2 regions of the Dechloromonas sp. ARDL1 genome follow, and region 2 is predicted to be linked to the other one. Evidence: riboswitches for the same ligand, from Rfam matches in the RefSeq annotation. Region 2 holds a riboswitch; the other holds the start of a gene.
What was found. Region 2 has a riboswitch for S-adenosylhomocysteine ahead of metH (methionine synthase). Riboswitches for the same ligand answer to the same signal wherever they lie in the genome.

Region 1 (4,331 bases), 370 kb from region 2:
AGGTTCACCAGGCGACCTTTGGCCAGCAGGATGATGCGACGACCATCCGGGAAGATGACGTGGTCGACCTGCGGCTTGATCTCTTCCCACTGGTACTTTTCCAGCGAGGCGACGTCGATTTCGTTATCGAAGTGGCCGATGTTGCAGACGATGGCGTTGTTCTTCATCTTCACCATGTGGTCATGGGTGATGACGTGGAAGTTGCCGGTCGTGGTGACGAAGATGTCGGCCTTGTCGGCGGCGTATTCCATGGTGACGACGCGATAGCCTTCCATGGCGGCCTGCAGGGCGCAGATCGGGTCGATTTCGGTGACCCACACTTGGGCGGACAGGGCGCGCATGGCCTGGGCCGAGCCTTTGCCCACATCGCCGTAGCCGCAGATGACGGCAATCTTGCCGGCGACCATGACGTCGGTGGCGCGCTTGATACCGTCGACCAGCGACTCGCGGCAGCCGTAGAGGTTGTCGAACTTGGACTTGGTCACCGAGTCATTGACGTTGATGCCCGGGAACTTCAGCTCGCCGCGCTGATGCATCTGGTACAGGCGATGCACGCCGGTGGTGGTTTCCTCGGTGACGCCCTTGATCTGGGCCAGGCGCACGGAGTACCAGGTCGGATCGACGGCCAGCTTGGCCTTGATGGCGGCGAAGAGGATGGTTTCCTCTTCGGAGCCTGGCTTGGAGATAACCGACAGATCCTTCTCGGCACGGGCGCCGAGGTGCAGCAGCAGGGTGGCATCGCCGCCGTCGTCGAGGATCATGTTCGAGTAGACCGCCGCGCCGTTTTCATTTGGCCATTCGAAGATGCGGTGGGTGTAGTCCCAGTAATCGACCAGGGTTTCGCCCTTGACGGCGAAGACCGGGATGTTCTGCGCGGCGATGGCGGCGGCTGCGTGGTCCTGGGTCGAGAAAATGTTGCACGAGGCCCAGCGGACTTCGGCGCCGAGTGCGGTCAGCGTCTCGATCAGCACGGCGGTCTGGATGGTCATGTGCAGCGAACCGGTGATACGCGCGCCCTTGAGCGGCTGGGTCTTCGCGAATTCTTCGCGAATGGCCATCAGGCCCGGCATTTCGCCTTCGGCGATGTTGATTTCCTTGCGGCCCCAGTCGGCAAGGTTGATGTCAGCGATGACGTAGTCTTTGAATTCGGCCACAGTAAGCTCCTCGGTAACTGTGACGGGGAGGGGAATAACGGCGTTGATGCTCACCGGCGGCCCCCTGCGCCCGGCAGGGTTGATCAGTGAGCGCCGTTTTAAACCGAGCCTGGGAGCGATGTGATCACCGCGCTCCTGCAGCGCCCCTCGGTAGGTTTCGGATTATAAACCGTTTTTTGGCTGAGTTTCAGCCTTTGTCGCCGGCCCAGTATTGGTCGATATCCTTGATGCCCCACTTGGCGGCATCTTCGCGTCCGGCAATTTTTTCGGCGCTGCGTGCCAAGTCGATGACTTCAGGCTTGATATAGGCCTGTGACTTGGTCGAGAAGAAAACCTTGACCTTGGGCTTGAGCAGCGACTGTTCGCCTTGCTCGATGACGACCCCCAGTTTTCCGGATGCCAACTTGACCAGCGAGCCGATCGGATAAATACCCAGGCTCTTGACGAAGGCCTGGAAAACGAGCGGGTCGAAATGCCCTTTCCACTCGGCCATCCGCTTGATCGATTCGGCCGGATCCCAGCCTGCCTTGTAGGGTCGGTTGGAGGTAACTGCGTCGTATACGTCGCAGACGGCCCCCATCTTGGCGAACAGGCTCATCGTTTCGCCATTCAGCCCTTTCGGGTAGCCGCTACCATCGATTTTTTCGTGGTGATGCAGGCATACATCCTTGGTGATGTCGCTGACCCCTTGGCCTTCGAGGAGTAGTTTGTAGCCTTCCTCGGGGTGGGTTTTGACCAGATCGAATTCGTCGTCGGTCAGCTTGCCCGGCTTGTTGAGGATCTCGAGCGGAATCATCGCCTTGCCAAGATCGTGCAGTAGGCCAGCCATGCCTGCCTCGCGTATTTGCAGTTCGTCGAGGTCTAGTTGGCGGCCCAACGCGATCATCAGGGCGCAGACGGCGACCGAGTGCATGAAGGTATAGTCGTCGGCTGTTTTCAACCGGGCGAGGCTGATCAGGGCGCCCGGATTGCGCATTACCGAATTCGAGATTTCCTCAACTAACGGTGCGACTGCTTCAGCTTCGATGGCCTTGCCCATGCGGGCTTCGTGGAACATCGAAACGACGGCCTCCTTGCCCTTGGCGACAATTCTCGATGCACGCTTGATTTCGTCGTTGAATGAAGCTTTTTCCTGAACGACAGGTTGCTCGACCGGAATAACCTCGGCGCTGACAACTTCCTGTGCCGGTTCGCCAGTGTCGACGTCAATATCGATACCTTTCGCGACGTCGATCCAGACCTCCTTGATCGGGCTTTCTGCAATGAGGATCAGGTCGTTGGGATCGGTCAGGACGAACTTCGTTCGCCAGAATGGGTGGTCCAGCCAAGCGCCGCAAAAGGCCTGCAGGTGCATGCCCAGAACCAATCGTTCGACAGGGATTTTCTTCAACATATCTGATGATCTTAACGAAAAAGGGAGCCTGGTAGGCCCCCTTCTTGCAAAACTTCACAAAGCTGTTGCCTTACAGACCGGCATCCGAACGGAGCAAATTGGCGCGATCAGTTGCCTCCCAGGTGAATTCCGGCTCGTCGCGGCCAAAGTGGCCGTACGCAGCGGTCTTCTGGTAGATCGGGCGGAGCAGGTCGAGCATGTTGACGATGCCCTTCGGGCGCAGATCAAAGTGCTTGCGGACCAGCGCGGTCAGGGTTTCGTTGCTGACCTTGCCGGTGCCGTAGGTCTCGACCATGATCGAGGTCGGCTCGGCGACGCCGATGGCGTAGGAAACCTGAACCAGGCAGCGCGAGGCGAGGCCGGCGGCAACGATATTCTTGGCGACGTAGCGGGTGGCGTAGGCGGCGGAACGGTCGACCTTGGACGGATCCTTGCCAGAGAAGGCGCCGCCGCCGTGCGGGGCGGCCCCGCCGTAGGTGTCGACGATGATTTTGCGGCCGGTCAGGCCGCAGTCGCCTTGCGGACCGCCGACGACGAAGCGGCCGGTCGGGTTAACCAGATACTTGATGTCGCCCTTGATCAGTTCCTTCGGCAGCACCGGCTTGATGATCTGCTCGATGGTGGCTTCGCGCAGGTCTTCCAGGCTGATGTCCGGCGAATGCTGGGTGGACAGCACGACGGTATCGATCGCGTGCGGCTTGCCGTCGACGTAGCGGATGGTGACCTGCGACTTGGCGTCCGGGCGCGCCCACGGCAGGCGGCCATCCTTGCGCAGCATGGCCTGGCGTTCGACCATGCGGTGCGACAGGTAGATCGGCAGCGGCATCAGCGACGGGGTTTCATCACAGGCGTAGCCGAACATCAGGCCCTGGTCGCCAGCGCCTTGGCCGAGGTTGTCGTCGTAGGCGGCGTTGACGCCCTGGGCGATGTCCGGGCTCTGCTTGTCGTAGGCGACGAGCACGGCGCAACCCTTGTAATCGATGCCGTATTCCGTGTTGTCGTAGCCGATGCGCTTGATGGTGTCGCGGGCAACCTGGATGTAATCGACGTTGGCGGACGTGGTGATCTCGCCGGCCAGGACGACCAAGCCGGTGTTGCACAGGGTTTCGGCAGCAACGCGGGAATGCTTGTCCTGCGACAGGATGGCGTCGAGGATGGCGTCGGAAATCTGGTCGGCAACCTTGTCGGGATGGCCTTCGCCGACAGATTCCGAGGTGAAGAGGTAATCGCTCATGAAGCGCTCCAGTGGTCCTTTGATCCGGCGTTACCAGCTTTGGACCACGAGCAGGCGACGCTTTAGCAGAATTTGTGAATCGCCCCGCAAGTTGTCTGTTTAACTCGGCGATTGGATAATGGTAACCTTTTCTCAGGGGGAATCAACCCCCGGGGCCTCATGGTTTTCCTTTTTCGCCTCCTTTCCCAGCTCCCGTTGTGCGTGTTGCATACCCTTGGCGGGCTGCTCGGCCGGCTGATCTATTGGCTGTCGCCAACCTATCGTCGGCATTTGCAGGAAAACCTGGCACAGGCCGGCATTGATCCATCGTTACGCGGTGCCGTGGCAGCCGAAACCGGCAAGCAGATGGTTGAGTTGTCGCGCATCTGGATGCGCCCACTCGACGAGGCCGTGCCGCTGGTTGCCGAGGTGGTCGGCTGGGAATTGGTCGAGGCGGCGCGCCAGGCCGGCAAGGGTATTGTTTTCCTGACCCCGCACCTCGGCTGCTTCGAAATCACCGCCCAGTATCTTTCGTCCTTTGGCGATATCACCGTGCTGTATCGCGAGCCCA
Region 2 (4,331 bases):
GATGCCCTTGATCAGCGCGTGTTCCAGGCGTTTTTCGACCGATTGCTCGCGCCATGACAGATCCGGGCCGCTGTCCTTGCTCTTGCCTTCCTTGACGGTCTGGGCGAAATCGACCAGTGCCTCGCCGGCGCCGGGGTGGCGATTGAGCACCACGTCCTCGACCTTGGCGCGCAGTTCCGGCTCCAGGTCGTCGTACACGCCGAGCATGCCGGCATTGACGATGCCCATGGTCATGCCGTTCTGGATGGCGTGGTAGAGGAAGACGGTGTGGATCGCCTCGCGTACCGGGTCATTGCCGCGGAACGAGAACGAGACGTTGGAGACGCCGCCGGAAATGTGGGCGTGCGGCAGGTTGTCCTTGATCCAGCGGGTGGCCTCGATGAAATCGACGGCGTAGTTGTCGTGCTCGGGAATGCCGGTGGCGATAGCAAAGATGTTCGGGTCGAAGATGATGTCTTCGGCCGGGAAACCCATGCCGGTCAGCAGTTCGTACGCCTTGCCACAAATCTCGATCTTGCGGGCGTAGGTGTCGGCCTGGCCCTTCTCGTCGAAGGCCATGACGATCACGGCCGCGCCGTAGCGACGGGCCAGCTTGGCCTGTTCGAGGAATTTGGCTTCGCCTTCCTTCATCGAGATCGAATTGACGATGCCCTTGCCCTGGATGCACTTCAGGCCGGCTTCGATGACTTCCCACTTCGACGAGTCGATCATGATTGGCACGCGGGAGATGTCCGGTTCCGAGGCGATCAGCTTGAGGAACTTGTCCATGGCGGCGATCGAGTCGAGCATCGCCTCGTCCATGTTGATGTCGATGACCTGCGCGCCGTTTTCCACCTGCTGGCGGGCGACAGCCAGCGCATCATCGAAGCGGCCTTCGAGGATCATCCGGGCGAAGGCCTTGGAGCCGGTGACGTTGGTGCGTTCGCCGACGTTGACGTATAGCGAGTTGTGGGTGACGTTGAAGGCTTCCAGGCCGGACAGGCGCAGCGCCGGCTCGATGCTGGGCAGGGTGCGCGGGGTGACCGGCGCGACGCGGCGGGCGATGGCGGCGATGTGTTCCGGCGAGGTGCCGCAGCAGCCGCCGACGATGTTGACGATGCCGCTCTTGGCCCAGCTTTCGATTTCGTCGGCCAGCATGTCGGCCGTTTCGTCGTAGCCGCCGAAAGCGTTGGGCAGGCCGGCGTTGGGGTGGGCCGAGACGTAGCAGTCACAGACGCGGGACAGTTCCTCGACGTACTGGCGCAGTTCCTTGGCACCGAGCGCGCAGTTCAGGCCGAAACTCAGCGGCCGGACGTGGCGCAGCGAATTCCAGAACGCCTCGGCGGTCTGGCCGGACAGGGTGCGGCCGGAGGCATCGGTGATGGTGCCGGAAATCATCACCGGCCAGCGGCGACCGGCGGCATCGAAGAATTGCTCGATGGCGAACAGCGCCGCCTTGGCGTTCAGCGTGTCGAAGACGGTTTCGACGAGCAGGATGTCGACGCCGCCGTCGACCAGCCCGGTGATCGCTTCGACGTAGTCGGCGACCAGTTCGTCGAAGCTGACGTTGCGGTAGCCGGGGTCGTTCACGTCCGGCGAGATCGACGCCGTGCGGCTGGTCGGGCCGAGCACGCCGGCGACGAAGCGCGGCTTGGCCGGGTTGGCGGCAGTGAATTCGTCGCACAGGCGGCGGGCGAGTGCGGCGCCTTCCTTGTTCAGTTCGTAGACCAGGCTCTCCAGCTTGTAGTCGGCCTGCGATACCGCGGTCGAATTGAAAGTGCAGGTTTCGAGGATGTCGGCGCCAGCTTCGAGATATTCGCGGTGGATGCCGGCGATGATGTCGGGGCGCGTCAGCACCAGCAGGTCGTTGTTACCCTTGAGATCGTGCGCGTGATCGGCAAAGCGCGTGCCCCGGTAGTCCGCTTCCTGCAGGCCGTGGCGCTGGATCATCGTGCCCATGGCACCGTCGAGGACGAGCAGGCGTTGCTGGAGCAGGGTGGAGAGTTCGGACGTACGATCGGGCTGCATGGATCACCTCGGCAAAGCGGTTTGTTACCAGAATTCGCACCGGGGACGCCGCAATAGCAAACGGCGCCACAAACCGGGACTAGGAGAAGCTAGGGGTTTGCGAGCGCCGTTGATCGTTGCCGAGCCTGGCCCCTTGAATGGAAGGGTCGCAGCGCTCCTCGGCAGAGGCGCTAGTTTACAGGGGGTAGGTCGGACTGCCAAGGGTCTTGATTTTGGGGGCGTTTTTTTCTCCGCCGTCCCGCCGATAACGGGAAAACGTCCCTAGCCTTTTACTGCGACGCGTTTCGAGGTTTTTTTGACCCCGCCGTTGTCGATGTCGAAATGCACCATGAAGTAGGTTTCGTCCATCGGCGGCATGCCTTCGATGCGCCACTCCCAGATTTCCTCGCGCAGGTTGTTGAAGGTCTGCTTGCTGCCCGGCGCGCCGAGCAGGCGGCGGATATCGTCCTTGCTCATGCCGACGCGCACCTTGGCGTAATTGGCATCGTTGAGTACCTGTTCGACCTTGGCGACGACGTGATCCTGGCCGAAGGTGATCATGTAGCAACTGCTGCCGTTCGGCTGGCGGGCGTATTCCCAGGTTGCCGTGCCGTCGTCGTTCCAGTGGATGAAGCCGGGCTCGCCCATGCGCGCGCGGACCTCGGCCTGCGTCGTGACGCCCGGCTTGATCTCCTGAAGATTGACGAAGTCGCAGGCCGGCAGGGCCGCGGCGATGACGGCCGAGGCGGCGGCGGATATCCAGGCAGGCAGTTTCATGCGAACTCCGGTCGATGAGGAAAGGCAAGTTTACGCCTTGGCGGGCTCTCTTTCATAATATCCATCCTCCCTAATTTTCGGATATGCCGATGCAGCACCTCGATCCCCGATCCGCCTACGAATTTCTCCAGCAAGACGCGCAAGCCGTCTTGATCGACTGCCGGGCGGAAACCGAGTTCCTGTATGTCGGCTTTCCTGTCGGGGCCGAGCATGTAGCCTGGCAAGAGGGGCCGGATTGGGAAATCGACCCGCAGTTTGCCGCCAAGGTGGCACGGGTGGTGAAAGGTGATCTGGCGCGCCCGGTCCTGCTCATCTGCCGCAGCGGCAATCGTTCGGTCGATGCCGGGCAGGCGCTGGAAGCGGCCGGGTTTACGCAGGTGATCAACGTGCTCGAAGGGTTCGAAGGCCCGCTCGACGAGAACTACCATCGCGGCACGCTGGGCGGCTGGCGTTTTCGCGGCCTACCGTGGTACCAGACGTAACCGCTGGTGCAGCAGGGCGGCGCTGCCGCCGATCAGCATCAGGCCGGCCATGCCGAGCGACAGCGTCAGCGTCGAACCCCACAGGGCCGGGGCGATCAGTGCCGCGGTGATGCCGTTGAAGCCGGACTGGAAGAAGGTCTGGCACGAAGCGGCCAGTCCGCGCTGGGCAGGGAAAGGGTCGAGCGCGAAGATACTCAGGCAGGGCATGGCCAGCGACATGCCCAGCGTGTAGCCGAAAATGGGCAGGACGCTCCACGGCAACCCCGGCGGGACGGAGACGTTGAGCAGCAGATTGGTTCCGGCGGCGCTGCCCATCAGCGCGTAGCCCAGGGCGATGCTGCGCGGCAGCGAAACCTTGCCGGCGAGACGGCCGGAGAGCCATGAGCCGCCGATCAACCCGGCCATGGCCGGCCCAAAGAGCCAGAGAAAGCCGGTTTCCGGAACACCGAGGTGAGTCATCAGGAAAACCGGCGCCGACAGGATATAGAGGAAGAAACCGGCAAAATTGAGTGCCAGCGCAGCGCAGGCGGTGAGGAAAGCCGGCGAGGTCATGACCTTCCAGTAGGTGGTCGCCAGATAGGTCGGGCGCAGCGACTGGCGCTTGTCCGGCGGCAGCGTTTCCGGCATCAGCTTCCAGCAGGCCAGCCACAGGGCACCGGTGGCGAGGACGAGGAAGGCGAATACCGAGCGCCAGCCGAACAGGGTTTGCAGCCAGCCGCCGATGACCGGTGCGATGGCCGGAGCCAGCGCGAACATCATGGTGATCTGCGACATCAGCTTCTGGGCCTCGGCGCCGTCGAACAGGTCGCGGACGATGGCCCGGCTGATCACGATCCCGGCGCCGGCGGTAATCCCTTGCATGGCCCGCCAGAACCACAGGTGCTCGATGCGCGTGGCCAGCATGCAGCCAGCCGAGGCGATGGCGAACAGGCCGACGGCCACCAGGATCACCTTGCGTCGCCCGAAGCGGTCGGAGATCGCGCCGTGCCACAGCGTCATCAAGGCGAAGGAGAACAGGTAGGCCGACAACGTCTGCTGCACCTCCAGCGGGGTGGCGTGCAGCTTTTCGCCGATCTCGTGGAAGGA

Region 1: it holds a riboswitch for S-adenosylhomocysteine, as region 2 does, so the genes downstream of both, ahcY (adenosylhomocysteinase) here and metH (methionine synthase) in region 2, are expected to answer to the same signal.

Annotation. Positions count from the first base shown of each region.
Region 1 is NZ_CP168939.1:3,391,947-3,396,277, reverse strand. Features, by position in the region: gene ahcY (adenosylhomocysteinase) at 1-1,154, opposite strand, end outside; S-adenosyl-L-homocysteine riboswitch at 1,236-1,309, opposite strand; gene AB6Q56_RS16845 (HD-GYP domain-containing protein) at 1,342-2,547, opposite strand; gene metK (methionine adenosyltransferase) at 2,618-3,781, opposite strand; gene AB6Q56_RS16835 (lysophospholipid acyltransferase family protein) at 3,983-4,331, shown strand, end outside.
Region 2 is NZ_CP168939.1:3,761,573-3,765,903, reverse strand. Features, by position in the region: gene metH (methionine synthase) at 1-2,007, opposite strand, end outside; S-adenosyl-L-homocysteine riboswitch at 2,102-2,173, opposite strand; gene bamE (outer membrane protein assembly factor BamE domain-containing protein) at 2,269-2,763, opposite strand; gene AB6Q56_RS18585 (rhodanese-like domain-containing protein) at 2,853-3,245, shown strand; gene AB6Q56_RS18580 (multidrug effflux MFS transporter) at 3,225-4,331, opposite strand, start outside.